DNA from 2 places in the Kitasatospora sp. NPDC059408 genome. Region 1 is predicted to be linked to the other one. Evidence: riboswitches for the same ligand, from Rfam matches in the RefSeq annotation. Region 1 holds a riboswitch; the other holds the start of a gene.
What was found. Region 1 has a riboswitch for guanidine ahead of ACFXDE_RS20585 (MBL fold metallo-hydrolase). Riboswitches for the same ligand answer to the same signal wherever they lie in the genome.
Positions count from the first base shown of each region.

Region 2: linked by a shared signal. The riboswitch ahead of ACFXDE_RS05645 (SMR family transporter) and the one ahead of ACFXDE_RS20585 (MBL fold metallo-hydrolase) in region 1 are both predicted to bind guanidine.

Region 1 is NZ_JBHYWI010000029.1:28,011-33,036, reverse strand. Features, by position in the region: gene ACFXDE_RS20590 (DHA2 family efflux MFS transporter permease subunit) at 1-361, shown strand, start outside; gene ACFXDE_RS20585 (MBL fold metallo-hydrolase) at 455-1,318, opposite strand; guanidine-III (ykkC-III) riboswitch at 1,331-1,400, opposite strand; gene ACFXDE_RS20580 (zinc-dependent metalloprotease) at 1,527-2,393, shown strand; gene ACFXDE_RS20575 (alpha/beta hydrolase-fold protein) at 2,323-3,525, opposite strand; gene fhuB (Fe(3+)-hydroxamate ABC transporter permease FhuB) at 3,612-5,026, opposite strand, start outside.
Region 2 is NZ_JBHYWI010000005.1:20,847-25,872, forward strand. Features, by position in the region: gene ACFXDE_RS05635 (xanthine dehydrogenase family protein molybdopterin-binding subunit) at 1-881, shown strand, start outside; tRNA gene ACFXDE_RS05640 (tRNA-Cys) at 945-1,016, opposite strand; guanidine-III (ykkC-III) riboswitch at 1,100-1,165, shown strand; gene ACFXDE_RS05645 (SMR family transporter) at 1,211-1,525, shown strand; gene ACFXDE_RS05650 (MFS transporter) at 1,632-3,068, shown strand; gene ACFXDE_RS05655 (hypothetical protein) at 3,072-4,385, opposite strand; gene ACFXDE_RS05660 (class F sortase) at 4,847-5,026, shown strand, end outside.

The sequences.
Region 1 (5,026 bases):
GCTGGCGGCGGCGGTCCTGACCGCGTTGGCTTTCACCGAAGACCCGTGGGCGGTAAGGGCGTTGATGTTCGCCGTGGGCCTGGTCCTGGGCACCGCCGTGCTCACCCTGCAGATCGCCGGCTTCGCCGACGTCCCGCCGCCCGCGACGGGCCGGGCGATGGCCCTGTTCACGATCGCCCGCACCCTCGGCGGAGCCCTGGGCATCGCGACGACCGCCGCCCTCGTCGCCCTCCTGGCCGACGGCGACAACCCCACCCCCTACCGCATCGCCCTCCTCGCCACCGCCCTCCCGATCGCCGCCGCTGTCCTCCCCGCCACCCGCCTCCCGAAGGCCCTCGCGCCCCCGCCACCGGAAGACTGATCACGCGGAGAGTCGATCCGCATCCCCGAACCGTTCGGGTTCGAACCGGACCTGTCTGGGCCGGTCCCCTATCGGGACCGACGGAGGGACCCGCTACTCGCTCGGCCAGAGGATCAGGTTCGGGAGGGCGTGGCGGGTCGGGGTGCCGCCCGACGATGTGAGGGCTGTGCGGATGTCGTGGAGGTCCTCGACCGTGAGCTGGAGCGGGGGTTCGTCGGGCTGGTAGGTGGTGCGGATCGGGTAGTCCACGCCCGGGGTGGTGGTCATCTCGATGTGACAGCCGAGCACGTGGGTGACCGGGCGGCGGTCGGCGAGGGCGATCAGGCGGTCGATGCTGCGCGTGAACGCGGGCCAGTCGTCGATGTAGAGCCGCCCGGGGTAGACGGTGTCGCCGGTGAGGAGGACTCCCGTCCAGGGGTCGTAGTACGTGACCGCCGCCGGGTGGTGGCCCGGGGTGGCGAGGCACTCCAGCACCCGGCCGCCGCCCAGGTCGACGAGGGCCACGGCGTCCGGGTCGGTGTCGAAGCCGAAGAAGGGCCATGCGACGGCCGGGTCGGCGGCGACCACGGTCGTGCCGGGGCGGTCGGCGAACTGGCCGTCGCCCGCGACGTGGTCGCCGTGCGGGTGGGTGTGCAGCACGAGCAGTCCGTACCCGTCCCGCGGGTGGCGGGCGAGCCACGCCCCGATCTGTTCGTCGACCACCGCGCGCAGCGGGAAGTGCGCGGCGTCGGCGGTCGCCCCGGTGTCGAGCAGCACCGCTCGCTCGGCCCCGAACAGGAGGTACAGGAACGGCGCCTCGTAGTGGACGGCCTTGTTCTGCCGCAGTACGACCGTGTGCTCGTCGTACGCGTGGACCTGGATCTCCGGCCCGGTGTCGTGCTTGGCCGACGGCGAGCCGTGGATCCACCGCACGTCCAGCGGCCGCGGCACCGGGACGGCCCGGGTGAAGTCGGGCATGACGCCTCCTCCGGTGCGTCGTCTTGTCGGGCCGGGTACGGCGCACGTCTCGTCCGGGGCGGGCGCGCCGGTGCGCCGCCACCGGGACGCTAGCACGGTGCCGGACCGCCCTCATGACGCTCCGGGGACCGCTTCCCGGACGCCGGTTTCCGGCCGGTCCGGCGCACCGAGTGGGAAGAGTTTTCCAGGCGACGTACAGTTCCGCTTCGTGATCGAGATCGAGATCGTCGTCGAACAGCAGGCGGGCGGTGCGTGGGACGCCCTGGCGGAGGCGGCCCGCGCCCTGACCGGGGAACTGGCCGGTCCCGTCGAGGAGACCACGGGCCTCGACCTCGGCCCCGGGGTGCGCCTCGCGCTGGTGGACCCGGACGCGTTCGCGCAACGCCGCGAGGCCTACGTGCGCCGGGTCTGCGAGACCGTCCTCGCGGGCGAGGCGCTGGCGGCCGTCGCGGACCCGGCGAAGCGCGAGAAGGCCGAGGCGGCGCTGCGCAAGGGGCCGGCGTCGGCGGACTCCGACCGCAGGATCAGCTGCGTGCCGTCCGGCCGGGTGGTGCAGGACGAGGAGGGCCGGTGGGTGCTCCTGCTGGCCCCGGCGCTGCTGGCGGGCGCGCCGCAGCGGGCCCCGCTGCGCGCGGTGCTGGCGCACCTGCTGACCCACCAGGCCCAGATCCGCGCGGGCGGTCCCCGGCCGGGGGCGGATGCGGTCGAGGCGCTGCTGCTCCACCGGACCTCCGGCGGCACGCGGGAGGACGACCCGGTCCTCGGCGCGCTGTGGGAGGGGCACGCGCGCTGGGCGACGCGCCGGCTGCTGGCCCGGGACCAGGCGGGGGAGCGGAAGACGGCCCGGGCCGCCCGGCTGCTGTCCCGCCTGCCGGGCGTGCGCGCCGAGTCGGACACCCACGAGAAGGCGGTGCGGTTCGTGCGCACGCTGGTCGAGGCGGGCGGGACGGAGACGGTGAACCGGATCTGGACGGACCGCTCCCTGGTGCCGACCCGCCGCGAGCTCACCTCCCCCGCCCGCTGGCTGGCCCGTACGGGGCTGGGGCCCGCGGAGGGCGGTCCCCCGGAGGGGTGAGGGGCCCGGGTCGGCGGCGGTCGCGCAGCAGGTGCGCGAGCCCGTCGGCGAGGCCGCCGCGCCAACAGGCGTAGTCGTGCCCGCCGTTGAACTCGCGGTATTCGAGGTCGTAGCCGCGCGCCGTGAGGACGTCGCGCAGGTGGCGGCTCTGGGCGAGGAGCAGCCATTCCTGGAGCCCCACCTCGACGTAGAAGCGCGCCGCGCGGCGCTCCTCGGTGGCGAAGCGGCGGGTGAGCCACTCGCTGCCGGCGTCGAACTCGGTCTCGTCCGGCCACCAGAACGAGCCGGACTGGGCGAGCGCGTTGCCGAAGCGCTCCGGGCGCCGGTAGGCGGCGAAGGCGGCGGTGAGGCCGCCCGCGCTCTGGCCGGCGACGACGGTGGCCGCCGGGTCCGTGGTGGTGCCGAACTCGCGGGCGGCCCAGGGGAGGAGCCGGTCGGCGAGGAAGTCGACGAAGGCCGGGTTGCAGCTGAGGTCGACCGCGCGCTCGGGGCCCATGGTGTGCACGAGCAGCGCGACCGTCGGGGGGAGGGCGCCGTCGGCCGCCAGGTTGTCGAGGGTGTCGCCGACGGACAGCACCTCGCCCCACATCTCGCCGTCGAGCAGCACCGCCACCGCGTACGGCGCGGCGGGCCCGTCGGCGCTCCAGCCGGCCGGGAGGTGGACGTCCACCCGGCGCCCGTCGAGCGCACGGGCCGTCGTCCGCCCGCGCGGCACGCCGTCGCGCCGGGCCGCGTACGGCTGGGCGGGCGCCTCGGGGAGGCTGAGGACGGTGGCGGGCCGCCGGCCGTCCCGGGCGGGGAGCAGGGGGCCGCCGTGCGGGTCGGGCCGGGCGTCGTCGAGGACGCGCATCCAGTCGGCGCGCGCGGTGCCGGGGGGCGCGCCGTGGAACGGGTACACCTGGTAGGACGCGCGATGGTCGGCCCGCAGGCGGTAGGTGATCTCCCAACGCCCTCTCCCCGTCGGTTTCATGAGGTGCGGGGTGAGGTCGCCGGCGTGCCGGTCCCGGTCCGTGACGGTGTGGACGAGCGCGAGCACGCCGTCGCAGTCCGGGCCGTCGTACGTGAACGTCACCTGCCGGTAGGCCGGATCGTCCGGATCGGGCTCGATGCGCGGGCCCGTCTGCTGCTCCATGGTCCAACTCCCCTTCCGTTCAAGCGAATCAGTCGTCACACCGCGCTTGCTTTCACGCGGTGCTCGCTCCAAAACCCTGCTCGCCGTCACACCGCGCCGCCCCTGCGCCCGAGCAGCACCCAGAGCAGGAACGGCCCGCCGAGCACCGTCGTCACGATGCCGACCGGGATCTCGACACCGCCGATCAGCACCCGCCCGAGCGTGTCCGCGAGCACGACGAGCAGGGCGCCCGCGAGTGCCGAGCCCAGCACCGGGACCCGGGCCGGCCCCGCGAGCCGTCCGGCCAGCACGGGCGCGGCGAGGGCGACGAAGCCGACCGGCCCGCACACCCCGACCGCGAGGCCGGCCAGCGCGACGGCCAGCAGCAGGCACACCAGCCGGACGCGCCCCGGCTCGACCCCGAGCGAGGCGGCGACGTCGTCGTCGAAGCGCAGTACGGCCAGCCGCCGGGCCATCGCGAGCGCGACCGGCACCAGGACCGCGAGCCCGGCGAGGACGGGCGCGGCGACGTCGTAGTCGCGCCCGTTGAGGCTGCCGGAGGTCCATACGTACAGCGAGCCCGCCGAGTTGAGCGAGCGGCGGGCGAGCGCGACCTGGACGACGGCCGAGGCGAGCGCCGACATCGCGAGGCCGACGACCAGGACCCGGTAGCCGCGCGCGCCCAGCCCGCCGGAGACGAAGGTGACGGCGAGGACGGCGGCGAGCGCGCCGAGCGGTCCGGCCCACCAGGCGCCGAAGGTGCCGGAGACGGTCGCGCTGACGAGCACGGCGGCCGTGGCGCCGTCGTTGACGCCGAGCAGTTCGGGGGTGGCGAGGCGGTTGCGGGCGAGGGTCTGAGTGAGGCAGCCGGCCAGGCCGAGGGCGGCGCCGGCGGCGAGTCCGGCGACGATCCGGCCGAGCCGGAAGCGCTGGACGAGCAGGACGTCGAGCCGGTCGCCGTAGCCGAACACGGCCTCGAACGTCCGGCCGAGGCCGAGTCCGCCCTGTCCGGCGTGCGCGGAGACGACGACGGCGGCGAGCAGGGCGGCGGCGAGCCCGAGCGCGGCGAGCAGCGCGCGGCGGGGGAGGAGCAGCGACCACGCGCCGCGACGCAGGACCAAATCCGGTTTCCCGGGCGGCAGTTCCCGGCCGGGTGGGGAGGTCGTGGCGGTCTCGGTGACGGCGAGCGCGGCCGTACGGCGCGAGCGGACGATGGCGATCAGGGCCGGCGCGCCGATCAGGGCGACGACCACCGACACGGGCGCCTCGAACGGCCGGGCCACCACGCGGGCGAGGACGTCCGCGCCGGTCAGCACGGCGGCGCCGAACAAGCCTGCAAGCATGGTCAGGTGGCCGACCCTCGGCCCGGCGGCGGCGCGGGCCAGGAACCCGGCGAGGAGGCCGAGGAAGGAGACCGGACCGGCGAGCGCGACCGCCGAGGCGGTGAGCAGCGTGACGGCGAGCGCGACCGCCGCCCGGGTGGCGCCGGGCCGGTGGCCGAGGCCGCGGGCGAGGTCGTCGC
Region 2 (5,026 bases), on a different contig from region 1:
ACGAGGTGTCCACCGCCACCGTGCGGGTCAGCGGCGACCACGCGACCGTGATCTGCGCGGCCGTCGACTCCGGCCAGGGCTTCGCGACGCTGGCCCGGCAGATCGTGCAGACCGTGCTGGGGGTCGGCGAGGTCTACATCGCGCCGGCCGACAGCGACCAGTCGATCGCCGGGCCCTCCGCCCGCGGACGGCACACCTGGGTGTCCGGCGGCGCGGTCGAGCGGGCCGCGCTGATGGTCCGCCACCAGCTGCTCCAGCCGATCGCCGCCAACTTCGGGATGTCGGTGGAGCTGCTCCAGATCGCCGACGGCAAGATCACCTCGTACGACGGGGTGCTCGGCATGCCGGTCGCCGAGGCGCTGGAGGGCAAGGAGCTGTGGGCCACCGCGCAGTGCCGCCCGCACCCGACCGAGCCGCTGGACGAGGCCGGGCAGGGCGACGCGTTCGTCTCCATCGCCTTCTGCGCGATGCGCGCGGTCGTGGACGTGGACATCGAGCTGGGCGCCGTCCGGGTGGTCGAGATGACCGTCGCGCAGGACGTCGGCCGGGCGCTCAACCCGCGGCAGATCGAGGACCGGATCGAGGCGGGCGTGGCCCAGGGCGTCGGCCTGGCGCTGCTGGAGGAGCTGCGCACCGAGGGCGGCGTGCTGCAGAACCCGTCGCTCACCGGCTACCGGCTGCCGACCGCGCTGGACACCCCCGAGGTGCGGATCGCGGCCCTGCTGGAGGAGCGGGACGTGGTCGCGACCTTCGGTGCCAAGGCCGTCAGCGCCGTGCCCGCGGTGGTCGCCCCGGCGGCCGTCGCCGCCGCCGTCCGGGCCGCGACCGGTCTGCCGGTGGGGCGCCTGCCGATCCGGCCGGAGGACGCCGTCGCGGTGTGAGAGAAATGCGGAACGAGGAATTGCCGGTCGACTTTCGCAGTCGACCGGCAATTCCTTTTACCGAGGCCGTGACGGGATTCGAACCCGTGTGTACCGCTTTGCAGACGGTTCCCTGAGCCTCTCGGGCACACGGCCAGTGAATTCAGGATGGCGGATTCCGAGAATGGGGTCAACGGCGTTTTGTAAATTCTGTATGGCAATGTGTGCTACCGTCGGGGACAAGTGGCGTTTTCCCGCCACTCCGGACGAGCGCGTCGTACCCGGTGACGACAAGACGGCGCAGTTCAGCGGCAATCCGGCCGCTGTGGACTGCGGAGGTTCGTACCGTCATGGCCTGGCTCGTTCTGATCGTCTCGGGTGTCCTGGAAACCGTCTGGGCGGTCGCCCTGGAGTCGTCCAAGGGCTTCACCCGCCTCGTCCCCGGTCTCGTCTTCGGCGTCGCCCTGCTGCTGAGCATGGGCGGACTGGCGTACGCGATGCGCACCATCCCGATCGGCACCGGCTACGCGGTGTGGGTCGGCATCGGCGCGGTCGGCACCGCGCTCTACGGCATGGCCGTCCTGGGCGACGCGGTGACCCTGGCCCGGATCGGCTGCCTGCTGCTGATCGTCTCCGGCGTGGTCGGCCTGAAGGTGCTCCACTGACCCGGTCCCGGGGCGTGTCCCGAGGCGTGTCCTAGGTCCTGCGGCGGAGTCGATCACCGACTCCGGTCAGGGGTCCAAACGCCAGACGGCCCTTACGATATTACGTATGACCACTGCCTCCCCCACCTCGGTCGACTCCGCCCCGATACCCGTCGAGAACGACCCCGGCGGCGGGGTGCTCAGTGGCCGCTACCGCGCCCTCACGCTGGGGATCGTGTCGGTGGTCCTGCTGCTCGCCTTCGAGGCGACGGCGGTCAACACCGCGATGCCGGTGGCGGCCCGGCAGCTGGACGGCCTCGGTCTGTACGCCTTCGCCTTCTCCGGCTACTTCACCACCACGCTGTTCGCCCTGGTCGTCTCCGGCCAGTGGTGCGACCGGCGCGGCCCGCTGCAACCGCTCTTCACCGGCATCGCGGTGTTCGGCGCGGGCCTGGTGGTGGCCGGGACGGCGCCGGGGATGTGGCTGTTCGTGGCCGGGCGGGCGGTCCAGGGCCTGGGCGGCGGGCTGGTGATCGTCGCGCTGTACGTCGTGGTCGGCCGGGCCTACCCGGAACGGCTGCGGCCCTCCGTGTTCGCGGCCTTCTCCTCGGCCTGGGTGCTCCCCTCGATCGTCGGACCGGTCGTCTCCGGAGCCGTCACCCAGCACCTGGGCTGGCGCTGGGTGTTCCTGGCCGTGCCGGCGCTGATCCTGCTGCCGCTCGCGGTGATGGGTCCGGCGCTGGCCCGATCGGAGCGCGAGCACCCCGTGCCGAAGGGCGCGGAGTTCGACCGCCGCCGCACCGTGCTGGCCGCGATGGCGGCGCTCGGCGCCGGCCTGCTGCAGTACGCGGGCCAGCGGCTGGACCCGATCGGGCTGCTCCCGGCGGCGGCCGGTGCGGCGCTGCTGCTGCCGGCGGTGCTCGGGCTGCTGCCCCAGGGCACGCTGCGGGCCGGGCGCGGTCTGCCGACGGTGATCCTGCTGCGCGGCGTGGCCGCCGGGGCGTTCTTCGCGGCGGAGGCGTTCATCCCGCTGATGATGGTCACCCAGCGCGGCCTGTCGCCGACGCTGGCCGGGCTCACGCTGACCAGCGGCGGGCTGTCCTGGGCGCTGGGCTCGTGGCTGCAGGGCCGTCCGGGCGCCGAGCGCCACCGCGAGGCGATGATCCGGGGCGGGTTCGTGCTGACCGCGGTGGCGATCGCGGGGGCGGCGCTGGTGCTGGTCCCGGCCGTGCCGGTCTGGGCGGCGGCGGTGGCCTGGGGCGTCGGCGGCATCGGGATGGGGCTGACGGTCGCGAGCGTCAGCGTGCTGATGATGAAGCTGTCCGCGCCGCAGGACGCCGGGGCCAACTCGGCCTCGCTGCAGATGAGCGACGCGCTCGGCAACGTCCTGCTGGTGGGCCTCGCCGGGGTGCTCTTCTCGGCGCTGGGCGGCGGCTCGGTGGCGGTCGCCCACGGGAACGCCGAAGGCGCCGGGTCGCCCGGCGCCTTCGCGGTGATCTTCCTGACGATGACCGGGGTGGCCCTGCTGGGGGCGCTGGTCTCCGGCCGGGTCCGCAGGGCCTGACGGTCAGCCGACGGCGGCGGCCGGGGCGCTGGCGGCGGCGGTGGCGGTGGGGGACGGCGGCGCCGCCGGGGTGCCGAGGAAGCTCTCCCAGCCGCCCGCCGGGGCCTGGCCCGGGGCGAGGGTCTGCAGCTTGCGCAGCACCGCCGGGTCCTGGGCGTCCAGCCAGTCGACCAGCTGGCGGAAGGACACCAGCCGGACCTCGGGCTTGCTCGCGATGGACTTGAAGGCGTCCTCGACGGCGTTCATGTAGATGCCGCCGTTCCACTCCTCGAAGTGGTTGCCGATGATGTACGGCGCCCGGTTGCCGTTGTAGGTGCGGTCGAAGCCCATCAGGTAGGCGTCCCGCGCCTGGGCCTGGAAGCCCGGGTAGAGGGCGGGGTCGGCCTTGGTGTTGGGGCCGCACTGGTTGAACATGATGTTGTAGTCCATCGACAGCACCTGGAAGGTGTGCCCGGGGAACGGGATGGACTGCAGCGGGAGGTCCCACAGGGCGCCGCCCTGGATCTTCTGCGGCCAGACCTGGCTGCCGTTGCCGCTGCTGTCGTAGCGCCAGCCGCGCTTGACGGCGGTGGGCAGCAGGTTGCGCTGGCCCTCCAGGCACGGGGTCCGGCTGCCGATCAGCTCCTTGCCGTAGTCGAACGGCAGCGCCGGCAGGTCGGTGAACCCGGTGTTCGTCCGCCAGTTCGTCACGAAGTCCATGGCCTGCTGGATCTCGCTGTCCCACTCCTCCGGGGACCACTTCCCGACGCCGGTGGAGCCGCAGAAGTGGCCGTTGAAGTGGGTGCCGATCTCGTGGCCCTCCAGCCAGGCGGCGTGGACGTTCTCCAGCGTGTCGTGGATGTGCTGGTCGCTGAGGTAGCCGATCTCGGAGGCGCCGGCCTTGTGCTGGGGCGGGCGGTAGAGGTCCTTCTTGGACTCCGGCAGCAGGTAGAGGCCGCTGAGGAAGAAGGTCATCGACGCGTTGTGCTCCTGCGCCAGCCGGCGGAAGCGGGCGAACAGGCCGTTGTCGAGCTCGCCGGCGCCGTCCCAGGAGAAGACGACGAACTGCGGCGGGCGCTCGCCCGGCTTGAGCCGGTCGGGGACGGGCTGGCGGGGCTGGGCGCCGGTGTCGGAGGTGGAGCCGTCGCCGATCAGCACGACCTGCGGCTTGGCCGGTGCCGGAGCCGGGGTGGCGGGCGGCTCGGTGGTCCCGGCGGGGGCCGGGGTTCCCGTCGCGTGCTCTCCGCCGCCGGCGGCGGTGGTCCCGCAGCCCGCCACCAGGGCGGCGGCGCCGGCCGCGCCGGCGGCCAGCAGGGTGCGACGGGAGAGGGAGTCCATGGTCACTCCGTTCATGAGGCGTTCGGCAGGCGTGCAGGCATGCGAAAGTCCGGTCGGACAAGTGGGGTGATAGAACCCGTGACCGGGTCAGCATGGCATGCGAACGCATTCGGTCCGCGAGTCGCCACATACGGTCTCAAGTGATCGCCCGATGGATGCAACCGGACGGACTCGCTCCGTCGTCGATGGTGTGCGAGGTCGGACCCGCCGTGCCTGGGTGAGGCGGTACCTCGTCGCGCTCCGTGACGGAGCCACCACTCGGCGCACGGGTGACGGCCCTGACCCTGCCGTTTGGGGGGGATTGGTATGACCATCGTATGGACGTGCCTTAGGGTCCCGTCCGGTTCAATTGGTTCCCAGGAAACTCCCAGGAATCGGGAAGTCGTCGGCAGAGGGGAGCGCCCGTGGGCGCCCAACAGCGCAGGAGCCCGTGGCCGGGCACCATCGCGGCCGGTGCCGCGATGGTCCTCGGCGCCTGGCTGCTGCACGACGGCGGCCCCGGCGAGCTCCCTCCCGCGCCCGGCGCCGGGCAGTCCCTGAGCGGGTTCGCCCCGGTCTCGGTCGTCCCGCCGCTCGGCCCGTCCGTGCCGACCCGGATCCGCATCCCCGCCGTCAAGCTCGACGCCCCGGTCACCGGTCTC